DNA from 4 places in the Delftia sp. Lp-1 genome. Region 1 is predicted to be linked to each of the others. Evidence: predicted binding sites of a transcription regulator. Region 1 holds the regulator's gene; each other region holds the start of a gene.

Region 1 (5,829 bases):
ATCGCCATTCACAACACAACTGCACATGCGGTTTTGTCGGACAGCAAAACGCAGTTTTTGGAGATTGCACAGGCGACAGTTTTGCCCTCTGCGTGTAAGCCAGTGTTAGCCCTGTGCGTGCTATCCTTGCCCGCGACAAAAATATGACGCATGGACTGTCCGCCCCGGTGGGCCGATCCGGCAGACAAGAATTTCTACTCTCCTCAAGGACTTCCATGAAACTGATTTTGTTGGGCGCACCCGGCGCCGGCAAAGGCACGCAAGCCGCTTTCATCTGCCAGAAGTACGGCATCCCCCAGATTTCCACCGGTGACATGCTGCGTGCCGCCGTCAAGGCCGGAACGCCCCTGGGCCAGCAGGCCAAGGCCGTGATGGACGCCGGCCAACTGGTCAGTGACGACCTGATCATCAATCTGGTCAAGGAACGCATCGCCCAGGCCGATTGCGCCAACGGCTTCCTGTTTGATGGATTTCCCCGCACCATTCCCCAGGCAGACGCCATGAAGGCCGCTGGCGTGAAGCTGGACTACGTGCTGGAGATCGACGTGCCCTTCGACGCCATCATCGAGCGCATGAGCGGCCGCCGTTCCCACCCCGCCTCGGGCCGCACCTACCACGTCAAGTTCAATCCGCCCAAGGTCGAAGGCCAGGACGACGTGACCGGCGAGCCGCTGGTGCAGCGCGAAGACGACAAGGAAGAAACCGTCAAGAAGCGCCTGGACGTCTACAGCAGCCAGACCCGCCCCCTGGTGGACTACTACCGCGCATGGGCCAAAAAGGAAGCCGCAGCGGCACCCAAGTACCGCGCCATCAGCGGCCTGGGCTCGGTCGAGGACATCACCCAACGCGCACTGGCTGCACTGGCTGAGTGATGCAGGCCATGTGCCACAACGAAAAAAGCACCCGCCGGGTGCTTTTTTGTTGACCGCCAGCATCTGAATAAATGCCGGCGGTGCCGCCCGGCTCAATCGCGCGGCTGCGCTGCCAGCGCCAGCATCATCGCAATCCGGGCCTTTGCCACGGGCAGCTGCGCCAGATCAGCCTCTGCCGGGTTGGTCCCAAGGCCGGAGGCCACGGGCAGGCCTTCGGCACAGCGCGTGCCCCGCCAGATCCAGACGCCCTTGTCGCGGGCACGCTGCAAGGCCGCTTCCATGCCTTCGTGAACCGTCGCGTTGCCCGTGCCAGCCACGACGATGCCACGCACGCCTGCCGCCACCAGCGCATCCACACCGCTGGCACGCGCCAAGGCGCCGCTGAACACCACCTCGACCCAGGGCAGCTCATCCAGCGCCAGCAGATCAGATGACATGGTCGCAGGCACCATGGCCCGCGTGGACGGTGCGGAGGGGGAGGACGGCGCATCGGGCACCAGCCAGCGCACACGCCCCTCCTCCAACAACGCCTGCGGCCCGCCTTCCACAGAACGCATTGCCTGCAGCCGGTAAGGATGGACCTTCTGCACCTGGGCTGCCGCATGCACCTCGCCGCCTGCCACCACCCATACGCCGCTGCGCCCGCCGCTGGCAGCCACGGTCACGGCATCGCGCAGATTCTGCGGTCCGTCTGCCAACAGGGAAGTGGCCGGGCGCATGGCGCAGGTCAACACAATGGGTTTGGTGGCCGGCAGCAGGCTGTGCAGCAGCCAGGCCGTCTCTTCCAGCGTGTCCGTTCCATGCGTGATCACCACGGCGCGTGTGTCCGCATCCTCCAATGCCTGCGTGCAGGCGCGCAGCAACGCGCGCCACACGGGCCAGTCCATATCCTTGCTGTCCACCTGCGCGATCTGCTGCGTCTGCACGGGTCCCAGCGCCTGCTGCTCCAGGTCCGGCACGGCCTCCAGCAGCGATTGCACCGTGATCTGCCCGGCCTTGTACCCCACGCCCTGCGACTGCGAATCCGCCCGGCCGGCGATGGTCCCGCCCGTGCCCAGAATCACCAACTTTGACTGCCCCACTTGCACCTCTTAGAAAACTGGTTAAAAATACAGATACTGTATAAATCATCAGATGGCCTCCCAGCCTGCCATCTGCCCTCAAGGACCGGACGCACGCCATGCTCGACCATCCCAAGCTCACCGCCCGCCAGCAACAGATCCTGGACCTGATCCAGGCCGCCATCTCCCGCACGGGCGCGCCTCCCACCCGCGCGGAAATCGCCAACACGCTGGGCTTCAAGTCCGCCAACGCTGCCGAGGAACACCTGCAGGCCCTGGCCCGCAAAGGTGTGATCGAACTGGTCAGCGGCACCTCGCGCGGCATTCGCCTGCGTACCGACACCGTGCGCAACATCAATGCCGCGCGCGGCACCAGTTTCGGACTGCCGCTGTCGGCCCTGGCACCGCTGATGCTGCCCCTGGTGGGCCGCGTTGCGGCGGGCTCGCCCATTCTCGCCCAGGAACATATCGACCAAACCTATTCCGTCGAGCCCAGCCTGTTCCAGACGCGCCCCGACTATCTGCTGCGCGTGCGTGGCATGTCCATGCGCGACGCGGGCATCATGGACGGCGACCTGCTGGCCGTGCAGTCCGCACACGAAGCCCGCAACGGCCAGATCGTCGTGGCGCGCCTGGGTGATGAAGTCACCGTCAAGCGCCTGCGCCGCACCACGCAGGGCGTGGAACTTCTGCCGGAAAACCCCGATTACCCGGTGATTCGCGTCGCCCCCGAAGAGGTCTTTGCCATTGAAGGCCTGGCCGTGGGGCTGATCCGCAACAGCATGTCCATGTAAGCCGGACTGGCGGCCCTTCTCAGGCCGCCTCACCCCATTTCACGCACCGCCCAGGTGGTAGGCGCGAAGCCTTGGAGCTTCGCCCTGGGCGGAGCTTTGCCCGCAAACCGCAATCCTGCCTGTGTCCATGCCTCTTTGAAACACGCCAACAGGAGTCGTCACATGGGATTCGCTCTGCCAACACTATCTTCTTTTTCCTTCCTGCGCCTGGCACATGGCATCCGCCTGACTGCGACCGCCATGGAGTCGGCCATGCCACTTGCACAAGCCCCTGCGTGCCAGCCATTACCTGCTGCAGCACCCGAGTCCGCCAACGTGATCTCTTTCAGCAAGGCACGCCGGCGCAGCCAGCAGCGCCGCGGCAAGGCCGCACGCGCTGCAGACCATGGAGATGCCCAGCTGATCCTGCCCTTGCTGCCGACGCAGCCCGCCCTGCAATCCGCACCTGAGCAGCCTTCAGGCCTGCGCATCATCCAGCGGTCGCCGCAGGAGCAGCCGGAATGCCTGTTCATCTCCGGGCGCATGGCCGATGTCTGCGCTGCGCTGGAGCGCATGGAGGCGCATGGCGGACCGGCAGCCAACTGAGGCCCGATGCAAGGTGTGCGACACACCTTGCACGACACAAACCTGGGCGGCGCGGACAGCGTGCCGCACGAGGAATCGGCCTGCGCAAAGCTGGTGCAGGCTGGCGGCCACCACTGCCCTGTAGCGCACATGCAACAAGTGGACGCCCTCTTTGCGGGAGGGGCGCAGGCCTGAAAGATAATTGATAAGCATTCTTATTATCTTTTGCAGCAGCGATTGCCACTGCGCCCGCCTCCTCCGCCCCAACCTTCTCCGTGCACAGCCTCTACCAGAACCACCATCCCTGGCTGGAAAGCCTGCTGCGCAAACGCCTGGGCAACCGTGACGATGCCGCCGACCTGGCCCAGGACACCTTTGTGCGCCTGCTGCGCTCGCCCCTGCCGCAGCAGGACATCCGCGAACCCAGGCGCTACCTGGCCACCATCGCCCGGGGCCTGGTCGCCGACCTGTTTCGCCGCCGCACGCTGGAGCAGTCCTATCTGGACTATCTGGCCCAGTTGCCACAATCACTGGCGCCTTCGCCCGAAGAGCAGGCCATCGTCCAGCAAACCCTGCTGGATGTGGACCGCATGCTCCAAGGCCTTCCTCCCAAGGTTCGCGAAGCCTTCGTGCTGGCCCAGTTCGAGGAACTGAGCTACCCAGAGATCGCCCAGCGCCTGGGTGTATCGCTGCGCACCGTCAGCAACTACCTGACCCGGGCGATGGAGCATTGCTGCCTGGTCCTGGCATAGCCACATGGGCGAGAGACATCTGGAAGGCAACGACCGCCGCGCCTTGCATGAGGCCGCCGCCTGGCACGTGAAACTGCGCGGCGCCTCTGCCACAGCGGGCCTGCAACAGGACTGGCAGAAATGGCATGAGGCCGATCCCGCCCACCAGCGCGCCTGGCTGCGCGTGCAATCCGTCACCGCGCAACTGTCGCATCTGCCCGCACCCCTGGCGCGCCAGGCGCTGGGCCGTCGCGCCTCGCCCACCCGCCGCTCCGTGGTGCGCGGCGTGGCTCTGGGCCTGGGCAGCGGCGCCACGGCCTGGATGGCCTGGAAAGGCGCACCACTGGGAAGCTGGCAGGCCGGGCAGCGCACAGCCACGGGCGAGCGCCGGGATCTGACGCTACCCGACGGCTCCCTGGTGGCCCTGGATACGGCAACCGCCTTGGACACCGTTTTTGACGACCGCCAGCGCCTGCTGCGCCTGCACCGGGGCCGCATCCTCGTCGCCACCGAGCCCGACGCGCTGGGCCGCCCCTTCAGCGTGCAGACCCCGCAAGGCCACGTACTGGCCCTGGGCACGCGCTTCACGGTCCATCTTGCGGACGATGGCCTGTGCCATGTCACCGTGCAGGAAAAGGCCGTGCGCCTGCAGCCTCTGGACAGCGAGGCGCCCTCCGCGCAATTGCAGGCCGGACAGCAGGCCGCCTTCTCGTCCAGCGCTACCCAGCCGCCCACGTCCGCAGACCCCTTTGCAGCCAGCTGGCATGAAGGCGGCCTGGTCGCGCTGGACATGCCGTTGGGCCAGCTGATTGACGCCCTTGCCCGCTACCGGCCCGGCTACCTGGGCTGCTCGGCCGAGGTCGCCGGGATGCTTGTCTCGGGCGCCTTTCCCGTGGATGACACGGATCGCGCCCTGGCCGCGCTCGTCAGCCGCTTTCCTCTGCAACTGCGCACCCGTACCCGCTATTGGGTGGAGGTGCAAGCGCGATCAAGCTGAGATGATGGGATGAGGCCGTGGCGAAGTCTCTTGTCCAGGCCGGCACTTCAGACCGGCGCATACGGGTGATGCACCACGTCGAAGCCCTCCTCGTCGGAGGGCGCGACAAAGTAGCTCGTGATCAGGTCGAATTGCTCATCGCTGGCCTGAAACGGATGCTCGCCCGCCGCATTGCGCACACGCAAGCGCTGCTTGCAGACCTCGTCAGGCACATCCAGAAAATGCAGGCGGTGCGAGGCGCCCACTTTCTCGAACACGCTGCGCGCCCAGCCCCGCCCCTCAAGGGTATTGGCCGGAAAATCCAGCACCACCGACACGCCAGCGTCCAGCAGCGCCTGTATATGCGCCCCCATCAACCCCTTGAGCCGCGTGCTGCAACGCACGTAATCGGCCACCGACTGCATCTCGCCGGGGTACAGGCCGGCCAGCCAGGAATCCTCGCTGACCAACACCGTTCCGGGCCCGGCCGCCAATTGCCGCGCCAGCGTTGACTTGCCCGAGCCGATCTTGCCGCAGACCATGTGCAGCGTGGCAAGCCGCGCGTTGGCGGCAGGGGCATCGGCATATTCTGCGCAACGGGGCCGGGACTGTTCGGAAACCTGCATATCCATCTCCTGAAAGGCTTGAGAAAACCCGGAGACGGAATGAAAAAACCCGCCTCCTCTGGGCGGGTTGCATGGCGCTGAAGGCCGCTGGCTAACCCACCATCCGATGGATGGTGCGAATAATCTGCGTTGCGTTCAGGCGGGCCATGGCGCACAGCATAGCGCAATCACGGTGTCTCAATGGGCCACCATGCGCACCAGCCCC
Region 2 (5,829 bases), 1.6 Mb from region 1:
CGCTCATTGCGGCGTGGGCAGTCCTGTGGGCAGCGTCATGCGCACCCGGGGCGTGGTGCCCGGCAACGCCGCTGCTGCAGGCGCTGCAGGGCCCGCGCGCTCGCGCCCGCCCTGCAGCTGCTCGTAGATGCCGAGCACGGCCTTCACGTAATTGCGGGTTTCCTGGAAGGGAGGGATGGCCTGGCCCGCGCGCCGCACGGCGCCCTCGCCTGCGTTGTAGGCGGCCAGCACCAGGTCCAGCCGGCCGGGGAACAGCCCCATCAGATGGTTGAGGTAGCGCGCGCCGGCCGGCACGTTGACGGCCGGATCGGCCAGTTGCTGCTGCACGCTGCGCTGGCGGCTGGCCTCCACGCCGAAGCGCTGGGCCGTGGCTGGCATCAGCTGCATCAGGCCGACCGCCCCCTTGGGCGAGATGGCCTGCGCGTCAAAGCCCGACTCGACGGCGATCACGGCCTTGAGCAGGTCGTAGTCCACGCCCGTGTGGTCCGCCGCCTTGCGCAGATGGCCGCGCACGCTCTTGTAGCGCGGCGAGATGTCAAAGAAGCTTTGCAGCCGCGTATGCGCCTGCAGCCTGCGGCCGGCATCGCCGCTGCCGTCAGCGTCGGCAGCGGCCTCGGCCTGCACCATCGGGGGCTTGAGCCCCTGCTCGGTGCTGTCATAGACCGAGCCGCGAAAGTACAGCCTGTAGCGCTCGTCCAGCGCCTCGGCAGCGAAGTGCGTGATGCCGCGCTCGTCCACGAAGGCCCAGAGATCGGCATGCGCCGGCCGCGCCAGCCCCCACAGCGCCAGGGCCAGGCCCAGCGCCGCCAGCGCGCGCGCCCCGGCGCCGCGCGCCAGGTGCGGGCGGTGCTTCAGGGCGGCGCGGAGCACAGTCATGGGTCAGATATCGACTTCAATGGCGTCGCCATGGAGCTCCATGAGCTCGCGGCGCGCTGCGGCCTCGCCCTTGCCCATGAGCTTGGTGACGACCTGCTCGGCCGCCGCGAAGTCCAGGTTCATGAACTGCACGGGCAGCAGGCGGCGCGTGTCGGGGTTGAGCGTGGTCTCCCACAGCTGCTCCGCATTCATCTCGCCCAGGCCCTTGAAGCGGCTGATCTGGCATTTCTCGCGCGGCACGCCGTCCTTGGCCGATTTGTCGAGGATGGCGGTCAGCTCGCCCTCGTCCAGCGCGTACATCTTGGCCGCAGGCTTCTTGCCGCGCGCAGGCACGTCCACACGGAACAGCGGCGGCAGCGCCACATGGATGTGGCCGGCCTCGATGAGCTTGGGGAAATGGCGGAAGAACAGCGTCAGCAGCAGCACCTGGATGTGCGAGCCGTCCACGTCGGCATCCGAAAGAATGCAGACCTTGCCGTAGCGCAGGCCCGACAGGTCGGGCGTGTCGTTGGGGCCATGCGGGTCCACGCCGATGGCCACCGAGATGTCATGGATTTCGTTGTTGGCGAACAGCCGGTCACGGTCCACCTCCCAGGTGTTGAGCACCTTGCCGCGCAGGGGCAGCACGGCCTGGGTTTCCTTGTTGCGGCCCATCTTGGCGCTGCCGCCGGCCGAGTCGCCCTCGACCAGGAAGACCTCGTTCAGGCTCAGGTCGCGGCTTTCGCAATCGGTGAGCTTGCCCGGCAGCACGGCCACGCCCGAGCCCTTGCGCTTTTCGACCTTCTGGCCCGCCTTCTGACGGGTCTGCGCGGCCTTGATGGCGATCTCGGCCAGCTTGCGGCCCCATTCCACGTGCTCGTTGAGCCACAGTTCCAGCGCGGGGCGCACATAGCCGCTGACCAGGCGCACGGCATCGCGCGAGTTCAGGCGCTCCTTGATCTGGCCCTGGAACTGCGGGTCCAGCACCTTGGCGTTGAGCACATAGCTGGCGCGCGCAAAGACGTCGTCCGGCATGAGCTTGACGCCCTTGGGCAGCAGCGAGTGCATCTCGATGAACGCCTTGACCGCCTGGAACAGGCCGTCGCGCAGGCCGCTGTCATGCGTGCCGCCGGCGGTGGTCGGGATCAGGTTGACATAGCTTTCGCGCAGCGGTGCGCCGTCCTCGGTAAAGGCCACGCACCAGGCGGCGCCCTCGCCTTCGGCAAAGCTGTCGTGGTGGCGATCGGCAAAGCCCTCGCCCTCGAACAGGGGGATGACCGCCTCGCCATGCAGGCTTTGCTGCAGGTAGTCGCGCAGGCCGCCCTTGAACTGCCAGGTCTGGGTGTCGCGCGTCTTCTCGTTGACCAGGGTCACCGACACGCCGGGCATGAGCACGGCCTTGCTGCGCAGCAGGTGCATCAGCTCGCCCATGGGCAACTGGGGCGATTCGAAATAGCGGGCATCGGGCCACACGCGCACGGTCGTGCCCTGCTTGCGTTCGCCCGCGGCCAGCGGCCGCGATTGCAGGGGCTCGACCACGTCACCGCCCGAGAAGGCGATGGTGGCCACCTTGCCCTCGCGGTGGATGCAGGCCTCAAGGCGCGTGGCCAGCGCGTTCGTGACCGAGACGCCCACGCCGTGCAGGCCGCCCGAGAAGCTGTAGGCGCCGCCCTTGCCCTTGTCGAACTTGCCGCCCGCATGCAGCCGCGTGAAGACCAGTTCCACCACGGGCGCCTTTTCCTCGGGATGCATGCCGAAGGGGATGCCCCGGCCGTCGTCTTCGACGCTGTAGGAGCCGTCGGAATGCAGGGTGAAGCGGATTTTCTTGCCGAAGCCGGCCAGTGCCTCGTCGGCCGCGTTGTCGATCACCTCCTGCAGCACATGCAGGGGGTTGTCGGTGCGCGTGTACATGCCGGGACGCTGCTTGACGGGCTCAAGGCCCTTGAGCACGCGTATCGAGCCTTCGGAGTATTCGCTGGCGGAAGTGGGAGATGGTTTGACTGCCATGGGGGCGGATTGTAGTGCGCGGCCCGGCTCAGTGCTGGATGCATTCACAGTCATTGACAGTGACTATCCCGAAAAAGCCGCTGCCATCAAGGGCCGCGCTGGCGCATGGGCGACCCAAGCGGCACAGCGCAAAACCCGGAGTTTCGCTAAAGTTTGCCGCATGCAAAAAAACAACCAACCCATGTCCATGGTGCAGATACTGCTGTGCGGGGGCGCAGTCGTGACGCTGTCCATGGGAATCCGCCATGGCTTCGGCCTGTGGCTGCAGCCCATCACCCAGGAAATGGGCTGGACGCGCGAGTCCTTCGCGCTGGCCATCGCCATCCAGAACCTGTCCTGGGGCGTGCTCGGCATCTTCGGCGGCATGCTGGCCGACCGCTTCGGCGCCTTCCGCGTGCTCCTGGTGGGCGCGCTGCTGTATGCGCTGGGCCTGGCCGGCATGGCCATGGCGCCCACGACAACCTGGTTCGCCCTGACGGCCGGCGTGGTGATCGGCGCAGCCCAGGCAGGCACCACGTATGCCGTGATCTACGGTGTGCTGGGCCGCCAGATTCCCGTGGCGCGGCGCAGCTGGGCCATGGGCGTGACGGCGGCGGCGGGCTCCTTCGGCCAGTTCTTCATGGTGCCCGTGGAAGGCAGCCTGATCTCGAACTTCGGCTGGTCCAACGCCCTGCTGCTGCTGTCGCTGTGCGCGCTGATGATTATTCCGCTGGCCTTCGGCCTGCGCGAGCCGGGCTTCCAGCCCGGCAACGCCCGTCCCGTGCGCGACCAAAGCGCGGGCCAGGCCGTCGCCGAAGCGCTGCGCACGCCCAGCTTCGTGCTGCTGACGGCCGGCTACTTCGTCTGCGGCTTCCAGGTGATGTTCATCGGCGTGCACATGCCCAGCTACCTCAAGGACTACGGCCTGGCACCGCAGGTGGCCAGCATCTCGCTGGCGCTGGTGGGGCTGTTCAACATCGTTGGCACCTACGTGGCCGGCAACCTGGGCCAGCGCCTGCCCAAGCGCTACCTGCTGTCCACCATCTACTTCACGCGCTCGGTGGTGATCGTGCTCTTCCTGCTGGCGCCGCTGACGCCCTGGTCGGTCTACATCTTCTCTGCCGCCATGGGCCTGCTGTGGCTGTCCACCGTGCCGCTGACCAATGCCACCGTGGCCCAGATCTTCGGCGTGCAGCATCTGTCCATGTTGAGCGGCATGGTGTTCTTCAGCCACCAGGTGGGCAGCTTCCTGGGCGTCTGGCTGGGCGGCTATCTCTATGACCACACAGGCAGCTACCAGGTGGTCTGGTACCTGGCCATCGGCCTGGGCGTGGCCGCCGGCCTGCTGAACCTGCCCATACGCGAAGCCCCCGTGGCACGGTTGCGCGCGGCCCAGGCCGCTGCCTGAGATGACGACATCCATGACCACATCCACCAGGCCCCGCCCACGCATCCTGCGCAGGCTGGCGCTGTGGGCCGCCGTGCTGCTGGTGCTGGGCCTGGTCTTCATGCTCTACCTGCAGCCGCAGTTCATGCTGGGCATGGCAGACCAGATCTGGGCCTGCTTCTGAAATGGAGGCGGAGCGGCGAAGGCCTGGCGGCACAATGTCGGCCGCTTTCACTTTATTTCCAAAATTGCACATGCACGCAGCCACGCCGCCCTCGCCCTGGATCCAACGCTGGTCGCACCTTCTGGCGCCCCAGGCCTCGGTGCTTGACGTGGCCTGCGGGCCCGGCCGGCACATGCGCTGGTTCCATGCGCGTGGCCACGCCGTCACCGGGGTGGACCGCGACGCCCAGGCCCTGGCCGGCCTGCAGGGCGTGGGCGAGCTGCTGTGCGCCGACATCGAAAACGGCCCCTGGCCCCTGCCCGGCCGGCAGTTCGGCGCCGTGGTCGTGACCCACTATCTGTGGCGCCCGCTATGGTCGGCACTGCTGGACAGCGTGGCCCCCGGCGGCGTGCTGCTGTACGAAACCTTTGCCCAGGGCAACGAGGCTTTCGGCAAGCCTTCCCGCCCCGATTTCCTGCTGGCGCCCGGCGAGCTGCTGCAGGCCTGCGCGGGCTGGCACATCGTGGCCTACGAGCACGGCCAGCTGGGCGAGCCCGATCGCATGGTCCAGCGCATTGCGGCACTGCGCCCCGATGCAACAGGCCGGGAACCCGTGGCCATGCTGGCGCATCAGAAGGCGTCAGGCTCTGCAATCGCCTGAATCCCTACAGGCGCCCGCCTTGGGCCTGCCTCCGACACTCGTTAGAATGATCCTTTCCCGTTTTTTCTTGCGGACATGACATCCTCCTCCGTCGCTCTCACTGGCAGCATCGTTGCCCTCATCACGCCCATGCACGAGGACGGTAGTGTTGACTACCCGGCGCTGCGAAAACTCATCGATTGGCATGTGGCCGAAGGCACGGACTGCATCGGCGTGGTGGGAACGACAGGTGAATCCCCCACCGTCAACGTGGAGGAGCACTGCGAAATCATCCGCGTGTCCGTCGAGCAGGCTGCGGGCCGCGTGCCCGTGATGGCCGGCTGCGGCGCCAACAGCACGCACGAAGCCATCGAGCTGGCCCGCTACGCCAAGAAGGTCGGCGCCGACAGCCAGCTGCAGGTCGTGCCCTACTACAACAAGCCCACGCAGGAAGGCCAGTACCAGCACTTCAAGGCGATTGCCGAAGCGGTGGGCGACCTGCCGGTGGTGCTCTACAACGTGCCCGGCCGCTCCGTGGCCGACATGCAGCACGACACCGTGCTGCGCCTGGCGCAGATCCCCGCCATCATCGGCATCAAGGAAGCCACGGGCAACATCGAGCGCGCCCAATGGCTGATCCGTGAAGTGCCCAAGGACTTCGGCGTGTACTCCGGCGATGACCCGACCGCTGTGGCCCTGATGCTGTGCGGCGGCCATGGCAACATCAGCGTCACGGCCAACGTGGCACCGCGCCTGATGAGCGATCTGTGCAAGGCGGCCCTGGCCGGCGATGTGCGC
Region 3 (5,829 bases), 1.3 Mb from region 1:
CGAGACGGGGCGGGCCAGGGCCTCGATGGCGCGCCAGTCCGCATCCAGCGCATCCAGCCGCAGTTCGGGCCGGGCCTGCATGCGCGCCAGCCAGCGGTGGCATAGCTCGAAGCGGCCCGCCGCGCGGTGCATGCAGGCATGGCGCAGCGCGGACATCTGGGTGTCCGACAAGGACAGCCCTGCCTCGCCGGGGCCGGCCAGCCCGGCGAGTGCCGAGGCGGGCATGGCCTGCTCCGGCGCGCTGGAAAACAGGTCCACCCCCGCGCCGAGTTGCTGCGCCCCCCGCGTGTCGGGCCACCGCCATTGCACCACAGCGGGGTCGGCGCCATGGGCCAGCAGCGCCCGGCAGGCTGCGCGAAAGCCGGGCCAGTCGTCGGGGCTGTCGAGTTCGATGGTGAGAGCCTGTGCTTGCATGGCGTGCTCCAGGTTCTAGAACAGGCTGGCCTGCACCGCGTTTTGCACGCGCATGCCGCTGTGCCGTGCCTGGGCCTGGCTGGCCTGCGACTGCGCGATCAGCCGGGTGCGCAGCGCGGCCGAGTCGGTCTCGCCCAGCAGGGGCCGGTGGCCGTCGATCAGCACGAAGGGCAGGGCCTTTTGCACGGGCGCGCGCAGCCGCAGCAGATCGTCCAGCCGCAGCCTGCGCACGCGGCGCGCCGCCAGCAGGCGGTCCACCGTCTGCGTGCCCAGGCCCGGCACGCGCAGCAGCAGGCTGCGCGGCGCACGGTTGAGGTCCACGGGGAACTGCTGGCGGTTGGCCAGTGCCCAGGCCAGCTTGGGGTCGATCTCCAGGTCCAGCATGCCGTGGCGGCTGGCCGCCGCGATCTCGCCCGCCCCGTAGCCGTAAAAGCGCATCAGCCAGTCGGCCTGGTAGAGCCGGTGCTCGCGCATGAGGGGCGGCGCCTGCGGCGGCAGATCGCGCGAGGCATCGGGAATGGGGCTGAAGGCCGAGTAGTACACGCGGCGCAGGCCGTAGCCCGCATACAGCGTGTGGCTGGATTCGAGGATGTCGGCATCGGTTGCGCGGTCGGCGCCCACGATCATCTGCGTGCTCTGCCCGCCCGGCGCAAAGCGCGGCACGGCGGCGCGCTGCGCGGGTGCGCCGGGCAGGGACTGCGCCTGGCGCTGCTCGCGCGTGGCCGCGCGCCAGGCCTGCACATGCCGGTCCACGCCCTGCATGGCCTGGCGTATGCGCTGTCCATCCTTTTCAGGCGCGAACTGCGCCAGGCCGCTGGCCGTGGGCAGTTCCACATTGATGCTCAGGCGGTCGGCATGGCGGCCTGCCTGGGCCAGCAATTCGGGGGCGGCATCCGGGATGGTCTTGAGGTGGATGTAGCCGCGAAAGTCATGCTCCTCGCGCAGGCGGCGCGCCACTTCCACCAGTTGCTCCATGGTGTAGTCGCTGGAACGGATGATGCCGCTGGACAGGAACAGCCCCTCGATGCAGTTGCGCCGGTAGAAGTCCAGCGTCAGCTGCACCACCTCGGCCACCGTGAAGCGGGCGCGCTGCACGTTGGAGCTCTTGCGGTTGATGCAGTAGCGGCAGTCGAAGATGCAGACATTGGTCAGCAGGATCTTGAGCAGCGAGATGCAGCGCCCGTCGGGCGAATAGCTGTGGCAGATGCCCATGCCGGTGACCGAGCCCATGCCCTTGCCGTCCAGCGAGTCGCGCCCCTGCGATCCGCTGGAGGCGCAGCTGGCGTCGTACTTGGCGGCGTCGGCGAGGATGAAAAGTTTGCGTTGCAGCTCCATGACTGTATAAATATACAGTATATTTGCTTGGCACGTCCGGTTTCCTGAGAGCCCATCCCTCAGCCAGGGTCTGGTCCGGCCTTGCCTGGCTGCGGGTCGAGCGCACTGTCGCGCTATCGCAATGGCCAGCGGATTGCAATGGTTGCCAGTGCAATGGAATGAAACCGTTTTCAGTGCGGACTGAGTACTTGCTTTCAATGGGTTGCGATGTGCATCGCTGGAAATGATGAATGCGTGTTTTCTGCGTCTTTCGCAATGCCTGAAGGCTGGCATGGCTTGGTGCCATCAATGCACGCGCTGATATAGCGCAGCTGGCTGCGCGCCATGGGGGTTTCCCATTCATGGGGGAGAGGTTGGGTGTTGTTGTGAATTGTTTCAAATTGCCGATAACTATTGCTGATAGGCTTTCGGGTTTGCCGGGCAGTGCCGTTTCATTCAATGCGCCCGGCGATGACAAACACTTGGAGAGGGAGCTTCGGTGTCGCGTGTATTAGGAACAGAGAGCGAAGTGCTGGCGCTGTCGCCGGACGCCTCATCCAGCAAGGCTGCCAAGGGCCTGCAATCGCCCGCCAAATGGCCCGCCATGGGCGCCAATGATGTGGCGGTCTGGGGTGAATGCCAGGGCAGCGGCAGCAAGCCCTACCAGACCCAGGTGGACCTGTCGGGGCCTTCCTTCAAATGCTCTTGCCCCAGCCGCAAATTCCCCTGCAAGCACGGGCTGGCGCTGATGCTGATGCGTGCCGGCGGGCAAGTCCCCGAAGGCGTTGATCCGCCCGCCTGGGTGCAGACCTGGCTGGACAGCCGCCAGGAAAAGGCCGAGAAGAAAGAGGCCAAGGCTGCCGCCGCAGCGGCCGAGCCGCCACCCGATCCCGAGGTCGCGGCCAAACAGCAGGCCAGGCGCGAAGACAAGCGCTGGGACAAGGTCGAAGCCGGCCTGCAGGAACTGTCGCTGTGGATGCAGGACATGGTGCGTGCGGGCCTGGCCAACCAGGCCAGCGACACGCAGATGCGCCAGCGCTGGAACAACATGGCCGCGCGCATGGTCGATGCGCAGGCCACGGGCATGGCGGCGCGCATCAAGGATTGCCGGGATCTGGTGGACAGCCACCGAGACTGGCCGCGCGACATGCTGGTGCAGCTGGGCCACTGGCAGTTGATCATCGACGCCGTTCGCCGCCGCGAATCGCTCAGCCCCGAGGTCAAGGCCGACGTGATGGCCGCGCTGGGCTGGCCCATGGACAAGGCCGAGGTGCAGGCCAGGGGCCAACTGGTCGAGGACGAATGGCTGGTGGCCGGCCTGCGCATGATCGAGCGCGAAGGCCGGCTCATGGAGCGGCGCGTCTGGCTGCAGGGCCAGCGCACGGGGCGCATGGCCCTGGTGCTGGACTATGCGCAGGGCGGGCGCGGCTTTGAATCGGCCTGGGTGCCGGGCCATCGCTACGGCTGCGCGCTGAATTTCTATCCGGGCCATGCGCCGCTGCGCGCCATTGCGGCCAATGGCAACGGGCCTGCGCTGCCTGCCGATGGCGCCAGCCCGCTGGCCACCTCGGCCGGGGGAGACGTCCTGCAACGGCTGGGCCAGCGCATTGCCGCCAACCCGCTGCAGGCCACGCAGCCGCTGTGCCAGGACCGGCTGCGGCTGGTGCCCGCCCAGGGCCAGTGGTTCGCGGCCTGGCCCCAAGCGCTGGATGCATCGCCGGTCACCCCTGGCACGGCGGCGCCAGTGCAGCCCGTTCCCGTGGCGATTGACGATGCCGAGGCCTGGCGCCTGCTGGCGCTCAGCGGCGGTGCGCCCATGCAGCTGTTTGGCGAATGGGAGCCCGGCCCGGCCGTGGGCCGCTGGCGGCTGCTGAGCGCCTGGCAGGCCCGCGAGGGTGAAACCGCCCAGCAATGTATCTGGCAGAACCAGGGTGATCCGGTATGAGCAACGCACAACTTTGGGCTGCGCTGCAGCAATCGGCCATGGTCGGCTCGGACCGGCTGGCCGTGCCGCCTGCGCTGGCTTCGGGCGTGGACCCGTCCGCAAGCGGGTCGCAGCAGGCCGTGCAGGCCGCGCTGCTGCCCCGCGCTGATGTGGCCGGTGACTCGCCCGCCCAGCAACTGCTGCGCGCCAGCGCCGTGGCGGCCGTGTTCGAGCGGGCCGGCTGGCAGCCTGGCGCGCAGGTGCGCCTGACGGCACCGCTGGCCGTGCCGGCCGCCGCGCCTGCGGAGTCGCGCACCGCGCCTGCCGATGCGCGCCTGCACACCCTGATGGGCGACGTGCTCAAGGACGGCCCGTTCGAGCTGCAGGCCTCCATGCTGCGCACCCTGGACCAGGCCGGCCAGCGCCTGCCCCACGATCTGCTGGTGCCTGCGCTGGAGCAGGGCCGCCAGTCCGTGGAACTGCGCCAGTGGCTGGCCCCCGTGCTGGGCGAGCGCGGACGCTGGCTGGGCGCGCTCAACCCGCAATGGAGCTATGCCAGCGGCGTGGAGGAAACCGCCGACCCCGAACTGGTCTGGCAGGAGGGCTCGGTGGAGCAGCGCGTGGCCCTGCTGCGCAGCGAGCGCGCAACCGATGCCGCCAAGGCCCGCACGCGGCTGGAAGGCAGTCTGAAGGAGCTGGGCGCCAAGGAGCGCCTGCCCCTGGTCCAGGCCCTGGCCGTCGGGCTGGGCATGGACGATGAGCCGCTGCTCGAAAAACTGCTGTCCGACCGCAGCAAGGAGATCCGCGAGAACGCCGCGCAAATGCTCTCGTGTCTGCCGGACAGCGCGCACAGCCAGCGCGTCATGGGCTGGATGCAGTCCATGCTGCAGCAGGACGACAAGGGCCAGTGGATCGTGGAGCCTCCCGAAGAAGGCCTCAAGGAATGGGAGCGCGACGGCATCACGCTCAAGCCCGACGCCTACCACCGTGGCGGCAAGAAGGCCTGGCTGCTGGAGCAGATGGTGCAGCTCACGCCCGTGTCCTTCTGGACCCGCGCCCTGGGCCTGACGCCCCTGGAAGTGATGGAGTGGAGCCGGCGCAGCGACTGGAAATCCTCACTGCGCCAGGGCTGGGTGCGGGCCCTGCAATACCAGTTGGACGTGGAATGGATCGATGCCGCCCAGACCATGGGCCGCGACATGCGCCACGACGCGCTCCTGCCCGCCCTCATGGCCCGGTTGTCCCGCGAGGAACGCGAGTCCCGCTGGATTGCCCAGTTCGAGCGCGACAGGCACAAGCTCATCGATGCCATCGAGGGCATGTCCCAGTCGCTGGGCGGCGCCGAACTGCTCTCGCCCGCGCTGTCGGCGCGGCTGACCGAGGCACTGCACCTGGCCGTGGGCGGCAAGCAGATCACGGGCAACTGGCACAGCTACCGCGCTGACCAGGCCCTGCTGTCCTGTGCGCGCATGCTGGACGTGACCGCGCTGGAGCGCTTTGCCGACCTGTGGCGCAAGCCCTCGGTGCTGGATGCGCAACCCGAGCCTGAGCCCGAGCCGCAAACCGAACCTGCTGCTGCTGCGGCAGCATTCACGGCCACCGCTACCGCCACAGCCGCTGCAGTTGCCGCACCGGCAAGCATTCCCCTCACGCCCCAGCAGCAGGCGCGCCTCGAACGCAGCCGCGTGCGGCCCTGGGATGAGGAGCGCATGCGCGGCCATCTGGAGCGCATCGTCGATCTGCGCCTGGGCCTGCACCAGGCCTTTGTTGCCCTGCGCGGCCCGGCCTGAGCCGCGCCCGTCCTGCCGCATACCCCGAACCGAACCGAATCCAACCCTTACCCCTTCCCGGAAGCACACCATGAGCCAAGTCCTGCGCCAGCATGCCGAACAGCAATTCGCCGAAGAACTCGAAGCCCTGCGCAAGGTGGACGACCGTCCGCGTCCGCCCAACTGGAAGCTCTCGCCCTGGGCCGTGCTCCAGTACCTGATGGGCGGCAAGCTCGGCAACGGCTTCGAGGTCAGCCCCAAGTACATCGGCAATCCGCGCCTGATGGAAATCGCCGTCTCCACCCTGGCCACCGACCGCGCCCTGCTGCTGTACGGCGTGCCCGGCACGGCCAAGTCCTGGGTGTCCGAGCACCTGTCGGCCGCCGTCAGCGGCGACTCCACCATGCT
Region 4 (5,829 bases), on a different contig from region 1:
GTCTTCGTGGACGGGCATCCTTACTCGCACGCCCCCGTGCACATGCACCGCCAGGACGTGGCACAGGCCAAGCCCGGGTTCCTCACGCCCGATGTGGGCTGGCGTGCCGACATCCGCTATCCGGCGCTGGGCGAGGGCCTGCACCGCATCGACGTGGTACTGCAGGCCGGTGGACGCAGCCTGGGCCTGCTGGCCACGCGCCAGATCGCCGTGATGGACCGCAACCAGGGCGAGCCCAGGCCTCATGCCGCCGAGGCCTTGCCCGACTTCGGCAAGCTGCCGGACGGCGTGGAATTCTGGGTGGACAGCCCGCAGGACCGGCTGGCGCTGTTCTACAACCCGCTGGTCACGGACTGGAACGATTTCCGCGAGCAGCAGGTGGCCGACTACATCCAGGGCTTTTCCGAGCACATCGGCCACGGCTGCCTGGGCCGGGTTCCTCGCTTTGCCCACCAGCTCAACCCCCATGCGAATCCGAGCTGGGATGCCAACCGCTATGCCGTGGAGCGCAGCCTGCAGCGCATGCCGGGGCTGTCCCTGGGCGTCAGCCTGTACGGCGAAGATACCTACGGCCCGCTGGTCGGCCAGATGCTGCGCCGCTATGGCCACACGGCCTATGGCGTGACGGAGTTCCATCCGCTGGTGGCCCTGTCGCCGCAGCGGCTGGAGAAAGTGCTGACCATGCACCGCCGCCAAGGCGCGCGCTTCCTGTCCTTCTTCATGGAAGCCCGGCCCGAGGATGCGACGGGCACGCAGTCCAGCAACGAGTTCTCGTTCGATGCGGACAACACCGCGCATGGCTCGGATGCGCTTTACCACTCGCTGCGCCAGCTGCTGCAACCGCACTGATCTGCCGCGCGCAGCCATCGACGTGTCTTCCCTGCAGAACAACTCCCCTGTGGCCGCCGGCCGGGCCACCGCCATCGGACTGCTGGCCGTGGTGTGCTGGAGCTGCACAGTGGGCCTGATGCGCTCGGTGGCCGAGCCGCTGGGCGCCGTGGGCGGCGCAGCCATGCTCTACACGGTCAGCGCACTGTGCGTGGCCGCCGTCCGCGGCTTGCCCAGGCCCTCGCAGTGGCGGGCCATGCATCCGGCCTACTTCTGGGGCTGCGGCCTGCTGTTTGCGGTCTACGAGATCTGTCTGTCGCTGGCGATTGGCCTGGCGCAGGACCGCGCCCAGGCGCTGGAGCTGGGGCTGATCAATTACCTGTGGCCCAGCCTGACCATCGTTTTGGCCGTGCTGCTGCGCCAGCAGCATGCGCGCTGGTGGCTGTGGCCCGGCGTGCTGCTGTGCCTGTGGGGGCTGACGCGCGTACTGGGCGGCGACTCCCTGCAACTGCGGGGCATGGCGGACCACATGCTGTCCAACCCGCTAGCGTATGGACTGGCTTTTGGCGCTGCCCTGCTGTGGCCCTGCTATTCGCTGGCTGCGCGGCGCTGGGGCGGCGGCCACAATGCCGTAGGCCTTTTCCTGATATGGACCGCGCTGGCATTGTGGATCAAATGGCTGTGGCTGGGCGGTGAAGGCGGCATGCAATGGTCGGGCACCGTGGTGCTGCAATTGCTGGCCGTGGGCGGGCTCACCGCCCTGGGCTACAGCTGCTGGGAGCACGGCATACAGCACGGGCATCTGGCCGTGATGGCTGCCGCCTCGTACTTCACGCCCGTGTTCTCTGCCTTGCTGGCCAGTGCCTGGCTGCAGGTGCAGCCGGGCTGGGGCTTTTGGCAGGGCGTGGTGCTGGTGACCGTGGGGTCGCTGGTGTGCTGGGGTGCGACCCGGCGCGCAGACTAGCCTTCGTCCTCTGCTCCTGCGTCCCAGTCTTCGCTGCGCCCCCGCAGCACCTTGCTCGCAATTTCTCCTCCAAAACCGCGAGCAGCCAGAAAGCGCATCTGCTTGAGTCGTTCCTGCGGTGTGGCCGGTGGTGCGCCGAAGCGCTGGCGCCATACGGCAAGGGCGCGCTGCAGTTCGGTGGCACGCAGTTGCTCTGCGGCGGCGCGCACCAGGCCGTCGTCCAGTCCCTTGTTGCGCAACTCCTGCACCACGCGTGCCGTGCCAAAGCGCGCGGCCTTGCGGTGCAGCACGGACTCGGCCACGCGCTGGGCACTGATGAAGCCGCGCTGCTCCAGCGCGTCGAGCATGGCGCCCAGGTCTTCGCCTTCCTCCACATGGGGGGCGAGCTTGCGTTCCAGCTCCAGCCGTGAATGTTCGCGCTGGCCCAGCAGCTTGAGCGCCCGGCCCTTGAGCGACAGCTTGGCGAATCCCATGCGGCAATGTCTCCTGAATCGTCCCGAATAAAAAAGGCCCCCACGCTCCCCTTGCTGCGCAAGGTCCGCTGCCCCCCAAGGGGGCAGCTTTTTTGCCTTGGGGCGTCCCGGCGATAAAAAAGGCGCAGACGTGAGCCTGCGCCAAGATGGCAAACACAGTGTGTGCAGGCGCGGCAGCGCCTGCAGTGAGGGGTCAGGCCGCTCAGGCTTCGATCACGCCGTCCTTGTCGGCCTTGGCCTTGCCCGCCTTGGCGGCCTTGGCTTCGGGGGCATCGCCACCGGCCGTGGGCAGCAGGGCGATGCCCAGGCTGTCGCGCACCTTGTTCTCGATCTCCACGGCCAGGCCGCTGTTCTCGCGCAGGAATTCGCGGGCGTTGTCGCGGCCCTGGCCGATCTTCTCGCCGTTGTAGGCATACCAGGCGCCCGACTTGTCGAGGATCTTGGCGTTGACACCCATGTCCAGGATTTCACCTTCGCGCGAGATGCCCTCGCCGAAGAGGATGTCGAACTCGGCGGTCTTGAACGGAGGCGAGACCTTGTTCTTGACGACCTTGACCTTGGTCTCGTTGCCGATGGCCTCGTCGCCCTTCTTGATGGTGCCGGTGCGGCGGATGTCCAGGCGGACCGAGGCGTAGAACTTCAGCGCATTGCCGCCCGTGGTGGTTTCGGGGCTGCCGAACATCACGCCGATCTTCATGCGGATCTGGTTGATGAAGATGACCATGCAGTTGGTCTTCTTGATGGTGGCTGTCAGCTTGCGCAGCGCCTGGCTCATCAGGCGGGCCTGCAGGCCGGGCAGCTGGTCGCCCATCTCGCCTTCGATTTCGGCCCGGGGTGTGAGGGCGGCCACCGAGTCCACGACGATCATGTCCACGGCGCCCGAGCGCACCAGGCTGTCCACGATTTCCAGGGCCTGCTCGCCGGTATCGGGCTGGCTGATCAGCACTTCGTTGAGGTTCACGCCCAGCTTCTGAGCGTAGCTGGTGTCCAGTGCGTGCTCGGCGTCGATGAAGGCGCAGGTGCCGCCCTGCTTTTGCATTTCGGCGATGACCTGCAGCGTCAGCGTGGTCTTGCCCGAGGATTCAGGGCCGTAGATCTCGATCACGCGGCCACGGGGCAGGCCGCCCACGCCCAGGGCGATGTCCAGGCCCAGCGAGCCAGTGGAGACGACCTGGATGTCCTGGATGGCTTCGCCTTCACCCAGGCGCATGATCGTGCCCTTGCCGAACTGCTTTTCGATCTGGGCGAGTGCGGCCTGCAGGGCCTTGGCTTTTTCACTGTTGGCGGTGGTGACGGCGGTGTTCATGCGGACTCCTGGGTTGGCTGGGGTTTCAGCTCTGTATTTGCATTCAGGCTGGATGCTTGAACAGTAGTTTATGGGCTTGTTGGTTTGTTTTGTTGGTGTTTTTAGTCAGTTTTCCTGACTTTTTGGATTTGCCTCCACAATGCATCCATGAGTGAGTTTTCCCCCGCCACGCCGCCCGCCGACGCCTGGCGCCAGACCCACCTGGGCCGCCTGCTCGGCCATGCCATGCGGCGGTTCGACGCGCGTGTGCTGCAGCTCATGGCGCGCGATGTGGAGGTGCCGCTGGCGCTGTCCAATCTTGCGGCGCGCGACAAGGTGGGTGCGGCCCACATCCACATCACGCGGCATCTGTCGCTGGCTGGCGACAGGCTCACCGACCTGGCCGAGCGCGCTGGCATGACCAAGCAGTCCATGGGCGACCTGGTGGCCCAGTGCGAGGCCTGGGGCCTGGTCACGCGCGAGAGCGACGAGCGCGATGCGCGCGCACGCCGCATCCGCTTCACGCCTGCGGGCCTGGCATGGCTGCAGGCCTTCCATGACGCCGTGTCCCAGGCCGAGGCAGAGTTCCGCGAGGAAGTCGGCGACGACATCGCCACCGTGGTGGCGCTGGGGCTGGAGGCCTATGCGGGCGGCGGCTCACTCGGGTAAGGTCCCTGCCCGTGGGGCGGGGCGCATCCTAGAATCCTGGGAATCAAAGACGCGCATTTCCAACATCCAGAGCGCGTCTGTATTTCAGGAGACAACCCCATGCGCATTCTGATTGCCGAAGACGACCAGGTCCTGGCCGATGGTCTGCTGCGCAGCCTGCGCGGCTCGGGCGCCGTGGTCAGCCATGTGGCCAACGGCAGCGAGGCCGATACCGCGCTGATGACCAGCAGCGAGTTCGACCTGCTCATCCTGGACCTGGGCCTGCCCAAGATGCACGGGCTCGAAGTGCTCAAGAAGCTGCGCGGCCGGGGCGATGCGCTGCCGGTGCTCATCCTCACGGCGGCCGACAGCGTGGAAGAGCGCGTGCAGGGGCTGGACTACGGCGCCGACGACTACATGGCCAAGCCGTTTGCGCTGTCCGAGCTGGAGGCGCGTGTGCGCGCGCTCACGCGGCGCGGCATGGGTGGCGCCAGCAGCACCATCAAGCACGGCCCCCTGGTCTACGACCAGGCTGGCCGCGTGGCCACCATCGACGGCAAGATGGTCGAGCTGTCGGCGCGCGAGCTGGGCCTGCTGGAAGTGCTGCTGCAGCGTGCGGGCCGGCTGGTCAGCAAGGACCAGTTGGTCGAGCGCCTGTGCGAATGGGGCGACGAGGTCAGCAACAACGCCATCGAGGTCTATATCCACCGCCTGCGCAAGAAGATAGAGCGCGGCCCCATCCGCATCGCCACCGTGCGCGGCCTGGGCTACTGCCTTGAGAAGATCGCTTCCTGAGGCCGCTGCCCTGGCTGTCAGGCCCGGGTTGGCTTGCCTGCGCATAGTGGCGGATGCCACGGGGCCGTGAACCCGTCGTGAGGGCTGCCCGCCGATGAAAATCTTCCAGCGTGAACAGCGCTCACTGTTCGGCGAGATCCTTGACTGGATGCTCACGCCGCTGCTGCTGCTGTGGCCCGTGAGCCTGGCGCTGACCTGGCTGGTGGCCCAGGGCCTGGCCAACAAGCCGTTCGATCGCGCGCTGGAGTACAACGCCCAGGCGCTGGCGCAGCTGGTGATGGTGCAGCAGGGCAAGGTGCTGTTCAACCTGCCGCAATCGGCCAGCGAGATCCTGCGCGCCGACGAGTCGGACACCGTGTATTTCCAGGTGCTGGGCGTCAAGGGCGAGTACCTGGCTGGCGAGCGCGATCTGCCGCTGCCGCCCGAGTCCGACGATCCGCCATCTGGCGATCTGTCGCCCGGCGGTGCACCGACCGGCGGGGCCGTGCAACTGCGCGATGCGGAGTTTCGCGGCATTGACCTGCGCGTGGCCCATGTCTGGGTGCGCATGCCCCTGCCCGACGAGCCCCAGGCCCTGGTCCAGGTGGCCGAGACGCGCGAAAAGCGCAGCGTGCTGGCCACGGAAATCATCAAGGGCGTGATGCTGCCGCAGTTCGTCATCCTGCCCCTGGCGGCCTTGCTGGTGTGGCTGGCGCTGGCGCGCGGCATCAAGCCGCTGCACCGGCTGGAGGAGCGCATCCGCGCGCGCCGGCCCGAGGACCTCTCGCCCATCAACCACAAGGACGTGCCGCTGGAAGTCGTGCCGCTGGTGGACTCGGTCAACGACCTGCTGGGTC

What was found. Region 1 encodes LexA, which represses DNA repair genes until DNA is damaged. Its sites were predicted from a motif close to ACTGTATNNNNATACAGT; they were not measured.
Region 2: LGR64_RS04825 (DNA topoisomerase IV subunit B) is a predicted target of LexA. The motif match lies at 2,896-2,913, and genes of this name have one in related genera.
Region 3: LGR64_RS06100 (putative DNA modification/repair radical SAM protein) is a predicted target of LexA. The motif match lies at 1,751-1,768, and genes of this name have one in related genera.
Region 4: recA (recombinase RecA) is a predicted target of LexA. The motif match lies at 3,602-3,619, and genes of this name have one in related genera.

The regions. Positions count from the first base shown of each region.
Region 1 is NZ_JAJALJ010000001.1:2,702,375-2,708,203, forward strand. Features, by position in the region: gene adk (adenylate kinase) at 216-872, shown strand; gene LGR64_RS12055 (asparaginase) at 965-1,954, opposite strand; gene lexA (transcriptional repressor LexA) at 2,053-2,727, shown strand; gene LGR64_RS12065 (hypothetical protein) at 2,890-3,312, shown strand; gene LGR64_RS12070 (hypothetical protein) at 3,340-3,486, shown strand; gene LGR64_RS12075 (sigma-70 family RNA polymerase sigma factor) at 3,567-4,043, shown strand; gene LGR64_RS12080 (FecR domain-containing protein) at 4,048-5,019, shown strand; gene LGR64_RS12085 (AAA family ATPase) at 5,067-5,624, opposite strand; gene crcB (fluoride efflux transporter CrcB) at 5,802-5,829, opposite strand, start outside.
Region 2 is NZ_JAJALJ010000001.1:1,090,457-1,096,285, reverse strand. Features, by position in the region: gene LGR64_RS04830 (lytic transglycosylase domain-containing protein) at 4-876, opposite strand; gene LGR64_RS04825 (DNA topoisomerase IV subunit B) at 880-2,862, opposite strand; gene LGR64_RS04820 (MFS transporter) at 3,023-4,249, shown strand; gene LGR64_RS04815 (hypothetical protein) at 4,263-4,412, shown strand; gene LGR64_RS04810 (class I SAM-dependent methyltransferase) at 4,483-5,052, shown strand; gene dapA (4-hydroxy-tetrahydrodipicolinate synthase) at 5,128-5,829, shown strand, end outside.
Region 3 is NZ_JAJALJ010000001.1:1,390,190-1,396,018, forward strand. Features, by position in the region: gene LGR64_RS06095 (TIGR03915 family putative DNA repair protein) at 1-414, opposite strand, end outside; gene LGR64_RS06100 (putative DNA modification/repair radical SAM protein) at 430-1,749, opposite strand; gene LGR64_RS06105 (SWIM zinc finger family protein) at 2,228-3,673, shown strand; gene LGR64_RS06110 (DUF5691 domain-containing protein) at 3,670-5,442, shown strand; gene LGR64_RS06115 (AAA family ATPase) at 5,513-5,829, shown strand, end outside.
Region 4 is NZ_JAJALJ010000003.1:248,531-254,359, forward strand. Features, by position in the region: gene LGR64_RS22110 (hypothetical protein) at 1-849, shown strand, start outside; gene yddG (aromatic amino acid DMT transporter YddG) at 872-1,792, shown strand; gene recX (recombination regulator RecX) at 1,789-2,265, opposite strand; gene recA (recombinase RecA) at 2,468-3,571, opposite strand; gene LGR64_RS22130 (MarR family winged helix-turn-helix transcriptional regulator) at 3,719-4,219, shown strand; gene LGR64_RS22135 (response regulator) at 4,319-4,993, shown strand; gene LGR64_RS22140 (sensor histidine kinase) at 5,088-5,829, shown strand, end outside.